One region of the Vibrio sp. CB1-5 genome, then DNA from elsewhere that is predicted to be linked to it. Evidence: predicted binding sites of a transcription regulator. Region 1 holds the regulator's gene; the other holds the start of a gene.
What was found. The regulator MetJ, encoded in region 1, represses methionine synthesis genes. The targets are predictions, from matches to a motif close to TTAGACNTNTANANGTCTAA.
Positions count from the first base shown of each region.

Region 1 (7,652 bases):
GGACAAAGATCCTCACTTTCGTGAGGATGACGATATATTTCGGTTTTTAATGTGTACTGCATTCAACACAGTACACTCGTCATCCCCTTGAAAAAGGGGATCTCGTGCGGCAAGTGACTCACATTATTTGAGTACAATACTCGCGGACAAAGATCCTCACTTTCGTGAGGATGACGGTTTATTTTGGTCACTTTTCTATGAATCTAGAAATCAAAAAAAGCTAGACATCAAATTCAAATCCGATTGAATCGCCCCAGCCGTCACTTCACGACCCGCACCGGGACCACGAATCACCAGCGGATTATCCTTATACCACTTACTCTCAATCGCAAAGATATTGTCACAAGGCAGAAGGTTCGCCAGCGCATGCTCTTTCGATAGCGCTTCAATCCCTACTCGCGCTTTACCTTGTCTATCCAAACGAGCAACGTAACGCAGCACTTTCTCTTCGCGCTGAGCTTTTTCTAGACGCTCTTGCAAGATTTCACTTAGTAGAGTAGCTTTCTCAAAGAAGTCTTCGAGTGACAACTCAGCAAGCTCTTCAGGAACCAAAGACTCTACTTCAACCGCATCAGGTTCGATATCCAAGCCCGATTCGCGCGCCAAGATAACCAACTTGCGCATCACATCAGAACCATCAAGATCTGAGCGCGGATCAGGCTCGGTTAAGCCCTGCTGCCATGCTAGGTCGACTAACTCGGCAAAAGGTACTGTGCCATCAAATTGTTGGAACAACCAAGACAAGGTACCAGAGAAGATACCCGACAGCGCAACGATGTCATCGCCGCTTTCACGTAGGTCACGAACGGTATGGTTTATGGGTAACCCTGCGCCCACAGTGGCGTTATAAAGCCAGTGACGACCAGTTTTCGAAAACGCATCTTGCACCGCATGATAATCATTACTTGGTGCTGAACCTGCGACTTTGTTTGCTGAGATAAGGTGCAGACCGTGCTCAGCGATACTCACATATCTTTCGGCTAGTGACGCGCTCGCCGTGACATCCAGTACCACACCTTCATCATAGCCTTGAAGTCCAGCTAAACGTTGCAGCCAGATGTCACCTTGGTACTCAATCGCTTCATCTTCGTAGCGAGCAAGCACCTGCTGCTCGTCGATACCTTCGTCATCAAACCAATAAGTCTGGCTGTCGATCACTGCGACTAGGTTGAAACTCATACCGCGACGTTTCTCAAGCTCGCTTTTCTGCTCTTTGAACAGCTCAAGCCAGCTTGAGCCAATGTTACCTTTACCACACAGCGCTACCGCAACGCGCTTTTGCGCTTGGAACAGCTGAGTATGTACCGATTTCACTAGCGGCTGAATGTCTGATTTGCGCAGTACAGCGGCAAGACTCAATTGCGACTCAGCTTCTGAGAAAAACTCTACTGGCGCATGTTTTAACTGCTGATAAAAACCAAAGCAATGATTGGCGTTTTTAGTTACGCCAGCACCAACAGCGGCCAACATGGAGTAACCTTCTTTAAGTTTTATCTCGGCTTCAATCGCTAGATCTTGCAGTTCAGTGAGAGCACCAGAGGCAATCTCTGCAGTGTAGGCAAGACGGAGACGATATTGGTCAGCTTGGGCTTCAAACGCCAACGGCGCCAGTTGTGCACGCTTAAGACCGTTAAGCACTTCGGTTTGGGCACGCTTAAAGTCGTGACCAGCAGCGAATGCCAACTCGATAAGCAGTACTTCATCGAGCGAGGTGATAATCTTTGCACCGCGTCCAGAGGCCAACACACGTTCAATACGCGTTGAGCCCGACTCAGGCTGATAACTGCATCGAAGACTCAGATCCATGGCACTTTGCGCGACAGGCTGAAGTGTACGACTGTGAAGCACAGGAGCAGCTAAACGCGCCAATTCACTGGCTTCATCCAATCGCAGCAATGGCAACAAGCAAGCGTCATTAACCACACGCGGGTCAGCACTATATACGCCTGCTACATCGCTCCAAATCGTCACGCAAGAAACTTCAGCCAATGCGCCAATCACAGTCGCAGAGTAGTCAGAGCCATTACGACCGAGCAGTACTGTTTCACCACATTCACTTTGCGCCATGAAGCCGGTAATTACCACACGATGATGCGCATGTTGAGCCAGTACTTCTTTAATCAGCGGATACGATTTAGCACGATCGACCTCTGGCTGAGTGCCGAACTCAGCGCGCAGAAACGCTCTTGCATCTTGTGCTACTGCTGGGAGATCACTTTGTCTCAGTAGTGCCGCCAATAGGCGTGAAGACCACACTTCACCATGACCCAGCACAGCAGAGCGCTCAGCATCAGTCAGTGGATAGCTAAGCTCACCCAGCGTACTGAATTCATCTTTCAGCTGAGAGATAAGGCTTTCCGCCTCATCACCAGTCAACAGCGATTCCACCATCTCAATCTGAAACTGACGCAGTGCTTGAAGGTGTTCATGGGCAATGCGCCCATCTTTATTGAGTGCATCGAGAAATTCAATAAGACGATTGGTGGTTTTACCCGCAGCCGAGACCACAATGAGATCTTCCTCATTGGAGTAGTCTTTTAAAATAGAAACGACGCGACGATAACACTCTGGGTCAGCTAAGCTGCTGCCGCCAAATTTGTGCAACTGCTTGTTACTCTTTCCGCCTAAGGCGCTGCTTAGGGTACTGCTTTGACTCATGCCGGCTTATCCTCCAAACGCAGATGCTTTCTCAAATGCCTGAGCAAGGTCATCAATCAGATCTTGCGCATCTTCTAGGCCAACAGAGAGACGAAGTAGCTGCTGAGATACGCCCGCTTCTGCTAATGCCTCTTCACCCATCGCACGGTGGGTCATAGATGCAGGGTGGCAAATCAGACTTTCTACACCGCCCAAAGATTCCGCAAGCGAGAATAACTCCAACTCACCGACAAAATATTTCAGTTGCTCAAAGCTACCTGCGAACTCAAAGCTCAACATAGAGCCAAAGCCAGACTGCTGTTTCTTAGCAACCTCATGACCCGGATGCTCTGGCAAGCTCGGGTGATAAATCACTTTCACCAATGGTTGCGGCTTAAGAAAATCTAGGATCTGTTGTGAGCTTTCTTCATGAACACGCATGCGAGCGCCAAGGGTGCGAATACCGCGCAGCGTCATGTAACTATCAAATGGCGTGCCCGTCGCGCCGATACAGTTGCCCCACCATGCGAGCTCTTCTGCGTGCTCTTCCGTTTTGGTGATCACCACACCGCCAATCACATCAGAGTGACCGTTGATATACTTAGTGGTGGAGTGGATTACAAAGTCAGCACCCAGCTCAAGAGGCTTTTGGTACACCGGTGTCAAAAAGGTATTGTCTACCGCCACCAGCGCGCCTACTTTTTTAGCTTTTTCACACACGGCGGCAATATCAACGACGCGCACTAGTGGGTTGGACGGCGTTTCAAGTAGGATAAGTTTCGGTTTTTTCTCAAGCGCTGCTTCAAAAGCTTGCTCATCGCTTTGATCAACAAACTGAACCTTGAAGTCCCCTTTTTGGGCGCGCGTGTTAAATAAACGGTAAGTACCGCCATAACAGTCGTGAGGAGCAATAATGGTGTCTTCTGGACCTAAGAAAGCCGAAACCCAAAGGTTAAGGGCAGAGGTACCACAGTTAGTCACTACCGCACCCTTACCTGATTCCAGCTCGTACAGAGCGGTTTCTAGTAAACCTCGGTTTGGGTTTCCTGAGCGGGTGTAATCGTAAGTCGGCACTTCCCCAAACGCAGGGAATCCGTAGTTAGTAGAAAGATAAATAGGTGGCACCACAGCGTGATGCTGGGTATCCGATTCGATACCAGTACGTACGGCTATTGTCGCTGGCTTCCGATTGCTCATAGAAACTTCCTTTCTCAAATCGCATGGCTAGAGCCACAGTGTCTACTTTTACCGGTAATATGGGAACCGGCAAACGCCACAAACGTTAAAGAATTAACATTGCATTAAAATAAATGTCCACATTCGTTGCCCCACTTTACTTTCCAAAATGTGAGACGTCAACACTTCCAGACGTCTATATGTCTTTGCTTATGGCGGTAAATCCCGCTAAAATTGCGGCATACTTACTACTACTATTTATGATTAACAGAGCGAAGGTGTGTAATGGCAGATTGGAATGGTGAATACATTAGCCCATATGCGGAGCACGGTAAAAAAAGCGAGCAGGTAAAAAAAATCACAGTGTCTATCCCGCTGAAGGTGCTAAAGGTATTGACCGATGAGCGTACTCGTCGCCAAATCAATAACCTACGCCATGCAACCAACAGTGAACTTTTGTGCGAAGCATTCCTGCACGCTTACACAGGTCAGCCGCTTCCAACCGACGAAGATTTGCGAAAAGACCGTCCAGACGATATCCCAACAGAAGCGAAAGAGCTGATGACGGCGATGGGGATTGAGTTTGAAGCGTTTGATGAAGAGTAGAGATTAAGAGCGGTCCTTGGTCCTTGGTCCTTGGTCCTTGGTAGAGACATTAAAAAAGCGCATTGGTTAATTATCCAATGCGCTTTTTGTTTATTTAGAGGTTGAAGATCAGCTCCTCCTAGGACCTAGGACCAAGAACCGCTCTTCCCATCTTTTTTAATCCATATAGCTTTCAGGCAACTCAATACGCGCCACACCCGATTCAACCGCCGCTTTCGCGACCGCTTTAGCCACACGAGGAAGCAAACGTGGATCCATCGGTTTTGGAATGATGTAGTCTTTACCAAAGGTCAGCGCCTCAACACCTGCGGCAGTAAGCACATCTTGTGGTACCGGCTCTTTCGCTAGCTCACGAATCGCTTCGACCGCGGCCAGTTTCATCTCATCATTAATCTCGCTTGCACGCACATCTAGCGCACCACGGAAGATGAACGGGAAACACAGTACATTGTTTACTTGGTTTGGATAGTCTGAACGACCCGTACCCATAATCAGGTCATCACGAACCTGATGAGCAAGCTCCGGTTTGATTTCTGGATCTGGGTTTGAACAAGCAAACACTATTGGTTTGTCTGCCATCAGCTTAAGTGCTTCTGGTGGCAGCAAATCAGGACCCGATACACCCAAGAATAGGTCTGCACCTTCGATCACATCTTCTAGCGTACGCTTATCTGTGTTGTTGGCAAACAGCTCTTTATATTCGTTAAGATCGTCACGACGCGTATGGATCACGCCTTTACGATCCAGCATGTAGATCTTCTCGCGCATTGCGCCACATTTGATCAAAAGCTCCATACAAGCGATCGCCGCTGCACCTGCTCCTAGGCAGACAATGATCGCTTCTTTAAGATCTTTACCTTGAAGCTCTATCGCGTTGAGCATACCCGCTGCGGTAACAATCGCTGTACCGTGTTGGTCATCGTGGAATACTGGTACATCACAACGCTCAATAAGACGACGTTCAATTTCAAAACAATCTGGCGCTTTAATATCTTCTAGGTTAATACCGCCAAACGTATCTGAGATGTTGGCAACCGTGTCGACGAACTCATCAATCGTGCGGTGTTTAACTTCGATATCGATTGAGTCCAAACCAGCAAAGCGTTTAAACAACAGCGCCTTACCTTCCATTACCGGTTTCGAAGCCATTGGGCCTAGGTTACCGAGACCTAAAATAGCGGTGCCGTTAGAGATAACCGCTACCATATTGCCCTTTGCGGTGTACTTATAAACGTTCTCAGCATTTTGTGCGATTTCACGCACTGGCTCAGCCACACCTGGGCTATAGGCCAGCGCTAGGTCAGCAGCAGAGTTGGCGGGTTTAGTTAACGCGATTTCAATTTTTCCAGGGACGGGGTTGGCATGGTAATCAAGCGCTTGTTGGCGAAATTCGTCGATTTGATGATCATCGGACATGGTTAGCGATCCTGCTTTTTTGAGACTGAATGGTATTGTTTTTTATGAGTATAAACCCGTTAATTTTTATTAGCTTTGCTTCTAAAGGGTTACATACACAGAGTGGGTACATTTGAACGGAGAGGAGGTATCTCAGATGTTCAATACTCTGACAAAGTGATACTTTGCAAAAACAATACTACGCGACTTCATCACGGTTTTGAATGGATGGACGAAATGAAAGCAGGAAAAAATTGGAAGTGAATACCAAAATCACAGGACTAAGATTGACACACAAAATGGACGCTACAGTCGCCCAGAAATGCAAAAAGGACGCCGAAGCGTCCTTTTTTAATCTGCAAAAGTAATCATTACTTCTTGCTAGATAGAGCACCGAAACGCTTGTTGAAACGATCAACACGGCCGCCAGTATCAACGATACGTTGCTTACCAGTGTAGAATGGGTGGCACTTGTCACATACGTCTAGGTGGATAGAATCTTTACCTAGAGTAGAGTTGAATTCGAATGTGTTGCCGCAAGAGCAAGTTGCTGTTACAGCTTTGTATTCTGGGTGGATACCAGCTTTCATGGGAAACCTCAATAATTTAGGCCGTGTCGCCATCCGATTCTAAGCCGGACACCACACGTAGTTAATAAATAGTCGATACCATCGCTCTACACTTCAATGAGGAAGCAAGAAGCCATGCCATCAAGGCGCAGTATAGTAATGAATAGTGCCATGGGAATCAACTAAAATTGCGACTTTTTTCGCCACCTTCGGTGAGCCTTAGCCGATAAATTGATTTCGCAGTCTATACAAGGCAGCCCATACCGTTAGAATAGACATCTTCTTTATCAATATCGACCTCATTATGCGCCCAAATGTCGCTCGAGTGGCTCTTCCAGTCCCGCTTGATAAACAGTTTGACTACCTCGTCCCTGCCCACCTATTTCCCGTGGTTGGCGGACGCGTGTCTGTTCCTTTTGGCCCGAAGACCTTGGTCGGTATTGTAATAGCGTTCAGCCACGAATCTGAATTTCCGATAGAAAAGCTAAAGCCAATCAAAGCAGCGCTCGACAGCTCACCCGTTTGGTCTAAACCGCTGTTCGATCTTATCTCATGGTGCAGCCTTTATTACCAATATCCGCTCGGGGACACGCTGAGCAATGCCTTGCCCGCGGCACTGCGCAAGGGGAAACCCGCTGAGTTTGCAGCAACCGTTGAGTGGCATATCACTGAGTCGGGAAAGAATCAGCTCATCTCAGGGTTTGGTCGAGCAGTGAAGCAGGCCAAAGTCATGAGCATGCTCGAATCTGGCCCATGCTCACATCAAGCCTTTGTCGATAATGATGTCAGCACGACCGTACTCAAGGCGTTGACAGAGAAAGGTTGGATCACATCCATAGAAAAGCAAACACAGTCCACCACTTGGCCAGAGGCGATCTGTAATGATCCGCTTGATCTTCGCTTAAACGCTGAACAAGCCGTGGCTATCGCTTCCGTGAATAGCCAAACCGAATTTGGTTGCTACCTGCTTGAAGGGGTGACGGGTTCAGGCAAAACCGAAGTTTACCTGCAAATGATTAAGCCAGTACTAGAACGTGGCCAGCAAGCTTTGGTTCTCGTGCCGGAAATTGGCCTCACGCCACAGACTATCAACCGCTTTCGTAAACGTTTCAATGTGCCTATAGAGGTCATCCACTCCGGACTCAATGACACCGAGCGCCTAAATGCTTGGCTAAGTGCACGTGATAAGGTTGCTGGCATTGTTATCGGCACCCGATCGGCGCTGCTAACACCGTTTGCCGATCTCGGCATCATTATTGTCGATGAAGA
Region 1 is NZ_JBJHPB010000031.1:47,872-55,523, forward strand. It holds gene ACJB0T_RS18580 (bifunctional aspartate kinase/homoserine dehydrogenase II) at 211-2,658, opposite strand; gene ACJB0T_RS18585 (O-succinylhomoserine (thiol)-lyase) at 2,665-3,834, opposite strand; gene metJ (met regulon transcriptional regulator MetJ) at 4,099-4,419, shown strand; gene ACJB0T_RS18595 (malic enzyme-like NAD(P)-binding protein) at 4,576-5,835, opposite strand; gene rpmE (50S ribosomal protein L31) at 6,186-6,404, opposite strand; gene priA (primosomal protein N') at 6,688-7,652, shown strand, end outside.

Region 2 (7,652 bases), on a different contig from region 1:
AGGTATTTGAACGTTACGTAGTAGATGGCTGTGAAGCAAAGACCGATAGCGATTTGAGTGACAACCATGCCAGTGTGGTTGCCCAGTAGTGGGATCCAGTTACCTGTCGCAAATTCAATCAAGCCCCCGCCCATGTTGCCGACCACACCAAAGGTGTACATCACCATCGCCATAGTACCTGCCAGAATCGCGTGGATGGCGAACAGCCAAGGGGCGATGAACAGGAAGGTAAACTCAAGTGGTTCAGTGATACCAACCAATACAGCGGTTAACGTTGCTGGGATAAGAAGTGCCGCAACTTTCTGACGGTTTTCAGGTTTTGCTGTGTGGTACATCGCTAGCGCAATACCCGTACAACCGAAGATCTTAGAGTTACCGTGCAGTGCAAAGCCGCCAGCAGGGAAAAGATCTTTCATTGATTGTGTTGATTGAGTGAATGCCTCTAGGTTAGTAAACCAGTCAACCGTGATGCCATTTGGCGTCGCTACGTTACCGAATACAAATGGTGCGTAGACGAAGTGGTGTAGGCCTGTCGGGATCAAGATACGTTCTAGGAAGGTGTATAACCACACACCGAATGAGCCTGAGCTGACCAAGAACCCTTGTAGGTTAAGGATGCCGTGCTGGATTGAAGGCCAGATGCAAAGCGTTAACCAAGCTGCTGGCAGCATGGCAAAGAATGAAATCATGGCAACAAATGACGCACCTTGGAAGATACCTAGGTAAGCAGGTAGTTGTTTTTCAAACGTGCGGTTGTGGATCCAGGTAACAAAACCAGAGATGATCCTTGGCATTCACTCCTACTTCCCTTTCTTGACTCACTCATACCCAGTTTTATACAAAGCATTACAGGTCTTGACGGTTTAAATATATAGACTAATCGTTAAAGTGCGGACACTGATTCGTCTGGCTTATGGATTGCTCGGGAATTTACAGAGAATTGACCTAGTTTACTTTTCTCATACGCTTATCCTAAGTAAAGTCTGCCGCCAAACCCCTGAAATTAACTGAATCCAAGGGCGTCTATGCTGTCTACTATTCTTTATTTCGATCAATCCCCAAACACTCCAACTGATGTCGCTCGCTCACATCGCGCGGCGTTGATTTGGTGTTTTGTCTACGCTGTGGCGTGGTCGTTGGTTTCTTATCACCTTGATCCCACAGTCCCTTATGATGCTGTTGAGGCGTTGAACTGGGCCAGCAATGGAGAGTGGGGCAGTCCGAATAACCCATGGTTTGTGGGTTTTGTCGCGCGTATTTTGTTGATTTCTTCTTCTACAGAGTTTGCATCGGCATTTTGGTATGTGGGCCATTTTAGTGTGGTAGCTATTGGTATGCTGGGTTGCTACCGTTTGGCGTATAAGCTAACGGATTCAATCGCGTTAGCTTGGCTTGGTTTGCTGACATTGAACTTGTCAGGGGTCATCAACTTCGATGCTATTCCTTACAATGATAACTATCTGCTGCTCGGCTCTTGGTCTTGGTTACTGCTGATGTTTGTGAAGGCTGTCTACGAAGATACAAAATGGTGGATCCCTTTTGGTATTTTGGCGGGCTGCTCTGCGATGGCGAAATACACCACGTTTGCACCTGTCGCGATGATCTTTATTTTAAGTTTGGCAGTACCGAGTGTGCGTCGTAACTGGAGCGATCGTAATTTCTATATTGGTATTGCGGCTTTTCTCGCTTTGGTTACGCCAAACTTCTTTTGGATGTTTGCTAACAATTTCTCTTCGGTGAAATGGGTGAGTGGTCAAGTCTCGGCTCAACTTAGCCCGGGCAGTTGGCTAGCGCTTCTATCGGTTTTCTACCCGTTGATTTTACTTGCAGGTTTGCTTGGAAAACGTGGTCTGCGCTTTACGAAGCAGGTGCCGGAAAAAGTTTGGCTGACTACATTTGTTTTGTTGGCGCCGTTGGTGGTAATTATGGCGTGGTTTACGTTCCATAAAGGCGGCCGGCTCGTTGAATGGTTACACCCATTCTTTATGCCTGCGCCTGCGGTATTGGTTGCGTTTTTAGCCAAAGATGTGATTGGTAAACTGTCACGTGCATACAAAGTGTTAGTTAGTATGGCGCTGTTGATGATCGTCGGCTACAGCTCGGTTATGGTGTTCAATGTACGCAATGCAGGTCAGAGTTTCGAGGGCGTTAAAGTACTAGCGCATGATGCAGAAACATTCTGGTACGAGAACACTGACAAACCACTTAAGCTGGTGGGCGGCGCGGAGATCTCAGAATGGATGACATTCTACATCGCACCGCACCCAGAAATGTCAAACCGCTGGAGCAACGAAACACTACCGAATGTTTACAACCGTCATATCACTGCGGAAAAGATTGAATCACAAGGTGTGTTGCTACTTAGTCATGTAGGTGCGACCTGTGAAGGCCAGATGTTCAAGCGCTTTACTGACGAATGGCCACAGTTTGAAATCTCAGTGACTAAGCAGATTGCTTATCAAGACTCCCCTCAAGAACCGATACAGCAGATTTGTTTGGGGATGATTGCTCCGAAAGAGTGATTAAGTTTAGGCAATGCGACGGTAGGTGCTAAAAGGCTTACTGCGTATCGCCTGATCTAGAACCAACCCCCAACCATCAGGCCACTTTAATCCCATCCAAATGCTGCGTACATTGCGCTCTTGCGGTACGAAAAAATGCTTGCAGATAATGTTTATCCTTTTCTCCATTGCGAACGGCGGCAAACAGTCTGCGCCATAGTCCTTCACCTAATGGTTTGCTAGTGATTAAGCCTTGGCGAGAGAACTCACTGACTGCCCAGTTTGGTAAAGCGGCGACGCCGAGACCGGCAGAGACCATTTGTACCAGCATTAGAGTGTTGTCCGCTTGTTTCCACTTATTTGGCTCGATGCCTGCTGGCGTAAGGAAGTGTTTAACCACATCTAATCGCTGCTTTTGTACTGGATAAGTCAGAAGGGTTTGGTCGGCTAGATCGCTTGGCTCGATATGATCTTTTCCGGCTAAAGGGTGGGAGATTGAGGTAACAAGGCGCATTTCGAAGTCGAATAGGGGCTCGTAGTGGATTTCTGAGCGTGGTTGAATGTCTGACGTAATCACCAAATCCAGCTCTCCGCCTACAAGAGCTGGAATTGGTTCAAAACCAAAGCCTGAGGAGAAATCCAGCTCTACATGTGGCCAAGCAAGTTGATACTCTTTCAGAGCTGGCATTAACCACTGAAAGCAGGAGTGACAGTCGATAGCCATATGGAGGCGACCATTGACGTCTTCCTTAAGTCCGGCTAAGTCGCCTTCGGCTTGGGCGATACGTGGTAGAACGTCGTTAGCGAGATTAAGTAGGATCTCGCCTTCAGAGGTGAACTTCACTGGTCGAGTTTTGCGAATGAATAGCGGTGAACCAATACGAGCTTCGAGATCTTTCAGTTGGTGTGAGAGCGCAGATTGCGTCAAGTGCAGCGAGGTTGCAGTCGCGGTTAGTGAGCCGGTATCGCGCAGTGATGCCAGTGTTTTTAAGTGTTTAAATTCTATCATGAAAATCCCTCATCCTTAATCCCTTTCCATTAACTTACCGTGCTTTTGAGTATAAGTAAACGTCTAGACGTCTAAATGGCGTTTTCTAATCGCATGAGAAAGATTCATATTCCTCGTGAATGAATTGCGATTGTTCATATTGCTTTGCTGGGTGATTCTTTAGCCATCCAGACTGCTAATGAATAAAAAGGACAACATCATGACAGCAACTCATATCCTTGGTTACCCGCGTATCGGTGAAAAGCGTGAACTGAAATTTGCTTTAGAACAGTATTGGCGTGGCGAACTTGACCAGCAAGGCTTAAAGCTGGTCGCCGCAAAAATCCGTAAACAAAACTGGGAACGCCAAAATCAAGATGGCCTCGACTATGTAACCGTCGGTGACTTTGCATGGTATGACCATGTACTTGGCACCAGTCTTCTTTTGGGTCATGTGCCAAAGCGACACAATAACGGTTTCCCAGACCTAGACACGCTATTTCGTATTGGCCGAGGTCAGTCTCAAACCGATTGTGGATGTGCGGGCGAAGCCGCTTCAGATATGACTAAGTGGTTTAACACCAATTACCACTATATTGTTCCGGAGTTTTCCTCGGACGATCAGTTTAAAGTGAGCTGGACTCAGCTTTTCGATGAAATTAATGAAGCGCAGCAGCAAGGCCATAAAGTGAAGCCGGTACTGCTTGGTCCGCTCAGTTACCTTTATTTGGGTAAAGAAGTAGAGCAAGGCTTTGATCGCTTGTCGCTATTGCCACGAGTATTGACTGCCTACCAGGCAATCTTCGCTAAATTTGAAAAACTCGGCATCGAGTGGGTACAAGTGGATGAACCTATCTTAGCACTTGAGCTTGAAAAAACGTGGTTGGACAGCTTTAAGTTGGCGTATCAAGTGATTCGCAGTGATGTCAAAGTGCTGCTTGCGACGTATTTTGACTCTGTAGTTGACTCGTTGGATACCATTGTAGAACTTGAGGTGGACGGGTTACATGTTGATGTCGTTGCCGCACAAAATCAATTGGATGAAGTGGTCAACCATCTGCCAAATGATTGGGTGCTGTCAGCGGGGATCGTTAACGGCCGTAATGTTTGGCGTGCAAATCTGCATAGTGCTTTACAAACGCTAAAGCCTATCAAAGCCAAGTTGGGTGAGCGCCTTTGGGTTGCGTCTTCATGTTCGCTGCTCCACAGTCCAGTGAATGTCGAGCTGGAAACTAAGCTGCCGCAAGGTACTGAAAACTGGTTCTCGTTCGCTAAGCAAAAGGTGTCCGAAGTTTCATGGCTTGCGAAAGCACTGGATGGTGATAAACAAGCGATAGAGCACTGCGCTCAATATAGTCAACCTATCTTAGACCGTGCTCGTTCGACTTGGGTGAACAAGCCCCATGTTCAAAGCCGTGTCGCGACGCTTGCTTCTACCAATAGCGACCGCAGCGCTCCGTATGCAGAGCGTGCACATCATCAACACGAAGTACTGAAGTTACCTAATCTCCCAACGACGACGATCGGCTCGTTCCCACAGACGGCTGAAGTGCGAAAAAGCCGCGCTGCTTTCAAGCGTGGTGATATCAGTGTCGCGGAGTATGAATCTCTAATGAAAGGCTTCATCAAAGATACCGTGAAACGCCAAGAAGCGACGGGTCTGGACGTGCTAGTACACGGAGAAGCAGAACGTAACGACATGGTGGAATACTTTGCTGAGAACTTATCGGGTTTCCAAACCACGGAATTTGGTTGGGTACAAAGCTATGGCTCGCGCTGCGTTAAACCGGCCATTGTTGTCGCCGATATTGAGCGTGATAAGTCAATTACTGTGGACTGGTCTACTTATGCGCAATCACTGACAGACAAACCGATGAAGGGCATGTTGACCGGACCTGTGACCATTCTGTGCTGGACCTTCCCGCGTGAAGATGTCTCTCGTGAGACCATCGCTAATCAACTGGCGTTTGCGCTGCAAGATGAAGTAGATGCGCTGCAACAAGCAAACATCAATATCATTCAAATTGATGAGCCTGCGATTCGTGAAGGTCTGCCATTGAAAAAATGTGACCATAAAGAGTACTTAGATTGGGCGGTGAAAGCGTTTAAAGTTTCAGCGGCGAGTGCAAGGCCGGAAACCCAGATTCACACTCATATGTGTTACAGCGAGTTTAACGAGATTATCGAGTCGGTGGCGGAATTGGATGCTGATGTGATTACGATTGAGACATCTCGCTCTAACATGGAGCTGTTGAACGCATTTGAAGAGTTTAACTATCCGAATGAGATTGGTCCTGGTGTGTACGATATTCACTCGCCAAACATTCCGAAAGTTGAGTGGATTGAACAGTTAATTGAAAAAGCCGCGAAACGTATCCCGGTTGAGAGACTTTGGGTTAACCCAGATTGCGGCCTTAAAACGCGTAACTGGGAAGAGACAGAAGCGTCGCTAACGAACTTGGTACAAGCGGCGAAGAACTTGCGAGAGCGTTTATTGTGATAGGGTGTAGATTGTAGAATGAAAAAGAGGCTTGTTAATGCAAGCCTCTTTGTTTTGATCGTCAATTGATTATGATCGTTTGGCTACTGTGGTAGCGGCTTTTGACAATACTGCTGATTGACAATTTGGTCGATCATTAACTGACCGCGAGCGTTACGGATCATAATGCGATAGCCCAGTCCAAGCTCTAGGTTGGCTTTCACTTCACGATCAGTACAGTAGTAGTTCATGCTGTTACGCAAAACTTGATCTAACGGCAAAGCGCCTTTGGCATCGGTGTTATAAATCATCATGATCTCAACAATGCCTTTGCTTGCCGATGCTTTCATAATTGAGAGCGGACCTTGTTCAATCGGCAACCCAGAAGAAATCACGCTGGCGCGGCTTTGCGCCAACAGCTCGAGTTTACGGCGTTCGTCGTCGCCACTACTTGAACAACCAGCCAACGCCGTAAGCGCAGCGATTGCTAGCCAACTTATTTTTTTTTTCATTATGCTATTTATCGCTTTTAGAATACTTTTTTGAATGGCTTGACGATTACGTTCTCATAAACGCCAGCTTCAATGTATGGATCCGCATCTGCCCATGCTTGCGCAGCGTCTAGTGAGTCAAACTCTGCAATGACGGTGGACCCTGTAAACCCAGCTTCACCTGGATTATCGCTATCAATGGCAGGCATAGGACCTGCGGTCAATAGTCGACCTTCATCTCTAAGTGCTTGAAGTCTTTCTAGGTGCTGTGGGCGTACACTCAGACGCTTTTCTAGCGAGTTCTCGACATCTTGAGAAAAAATAACGTACCACATATTTGTATCCTTCAAATAGTTCAGTAACTTAATTCGCTCTATAAGATGTCATTTTTTTAGTGAAAAGTCATCGTTAGCGATCGCTTAATTTGGATTAATTGGACGTGGGCGCCCATTTGCATCAATTGCTACGTAGTTAAATGTTGCGTCACAGACTTGATACCGTTCGCCAACACCTTCAACACTGACAGGTTTCACCCACACATCCAAATTAATGGACATAGAAGTATTACCAATTTTGGTACATTCACCGTAACAGCAAACCACGTCACCGACTTTAACTGGGTGCTTAAACGTAATACTCGATACAGAGACAGTAACGATACGACCGTGAGAAATCTCTTTGGCAAGAATACCGCCCGCTAAGTCGAGTTGAGACATGATCCAACCACCGAAAATATCGCCATTGGCGTTGGTGTTTTCAGGCATTGCTAGTGTGCGAATGATTAACTGGCCTTTAGGAGTGTTTGATGTTGTATTCGTCATGTTTATTGTCTTCCAGAAACAGCACAGCGACCCGTAGGTCGCTGATTCTTAATCGTTCGCGGAGTATACAAAAGATCCGCTGGTGATCAAGGTGTATGATCTTGGTTCTCATTTTTGGAGGCTTTGTCTTGCTCTTCGTCCGATGTCTCTTTTGGCATGTGTTTGTAGATATAGATGCCAGTAAATACAGTAAAGAGCAAAGTTGCAGCTAATAACCCAAACACCTTGAAGTTGACCCAAACATCAAGGGGCAATGCGTAGGCCACGTAGATATTGAGGCCAGCACAGAAAGAGAAGAAGCCCACCCATGCAAAGTTAACTTTAGCCCAAACTCGCTCTGGTAGCGTGATCTCTTTGCCCAGCATGCCTTTG
Region 2 is NZ_JBJHPB010000010.1:119,195-126,846, reverse strand. It holds gene ACJB0T_RS09945 (family 4 glycosyl hydrolase) at 1-794, opposite strand, end outside; gene ACJB0T_RS09940 (glycosyltransferase family 39 protein) at 1,026-2,522, shown strand; gene metR (HTH-type transcriptional regulator MetR) at 2,599-3,510, opposite strand; gene metE (5-methyltetrahydropteroyltriglutamate--homocysteine S-methyltransferase) at 3,707-5,989, shown strand; gene ACJB0T_RS09925 (GspS/AspS pilotin family protein) at 6,073-6,480, opposite strand; gene ACJB0T_RS09920 (YciI family protein) at 6,498-6,794, opposite strand; gene yciA (acyl-CoA thioester hydrolase YciA) at 6,879-7,280, opposite strand; gene ACJB0T_RS09910 (septation protein A) at 7,367-7,652, opposite strand, start outside.
Region 2: a site for MetJ is predicted at 3,566-3,585, ahead of metE (5-methyltetrahydropteroyltriglutamate--homocysteine S-methyltransferase). Genes of this name have one in related genera too.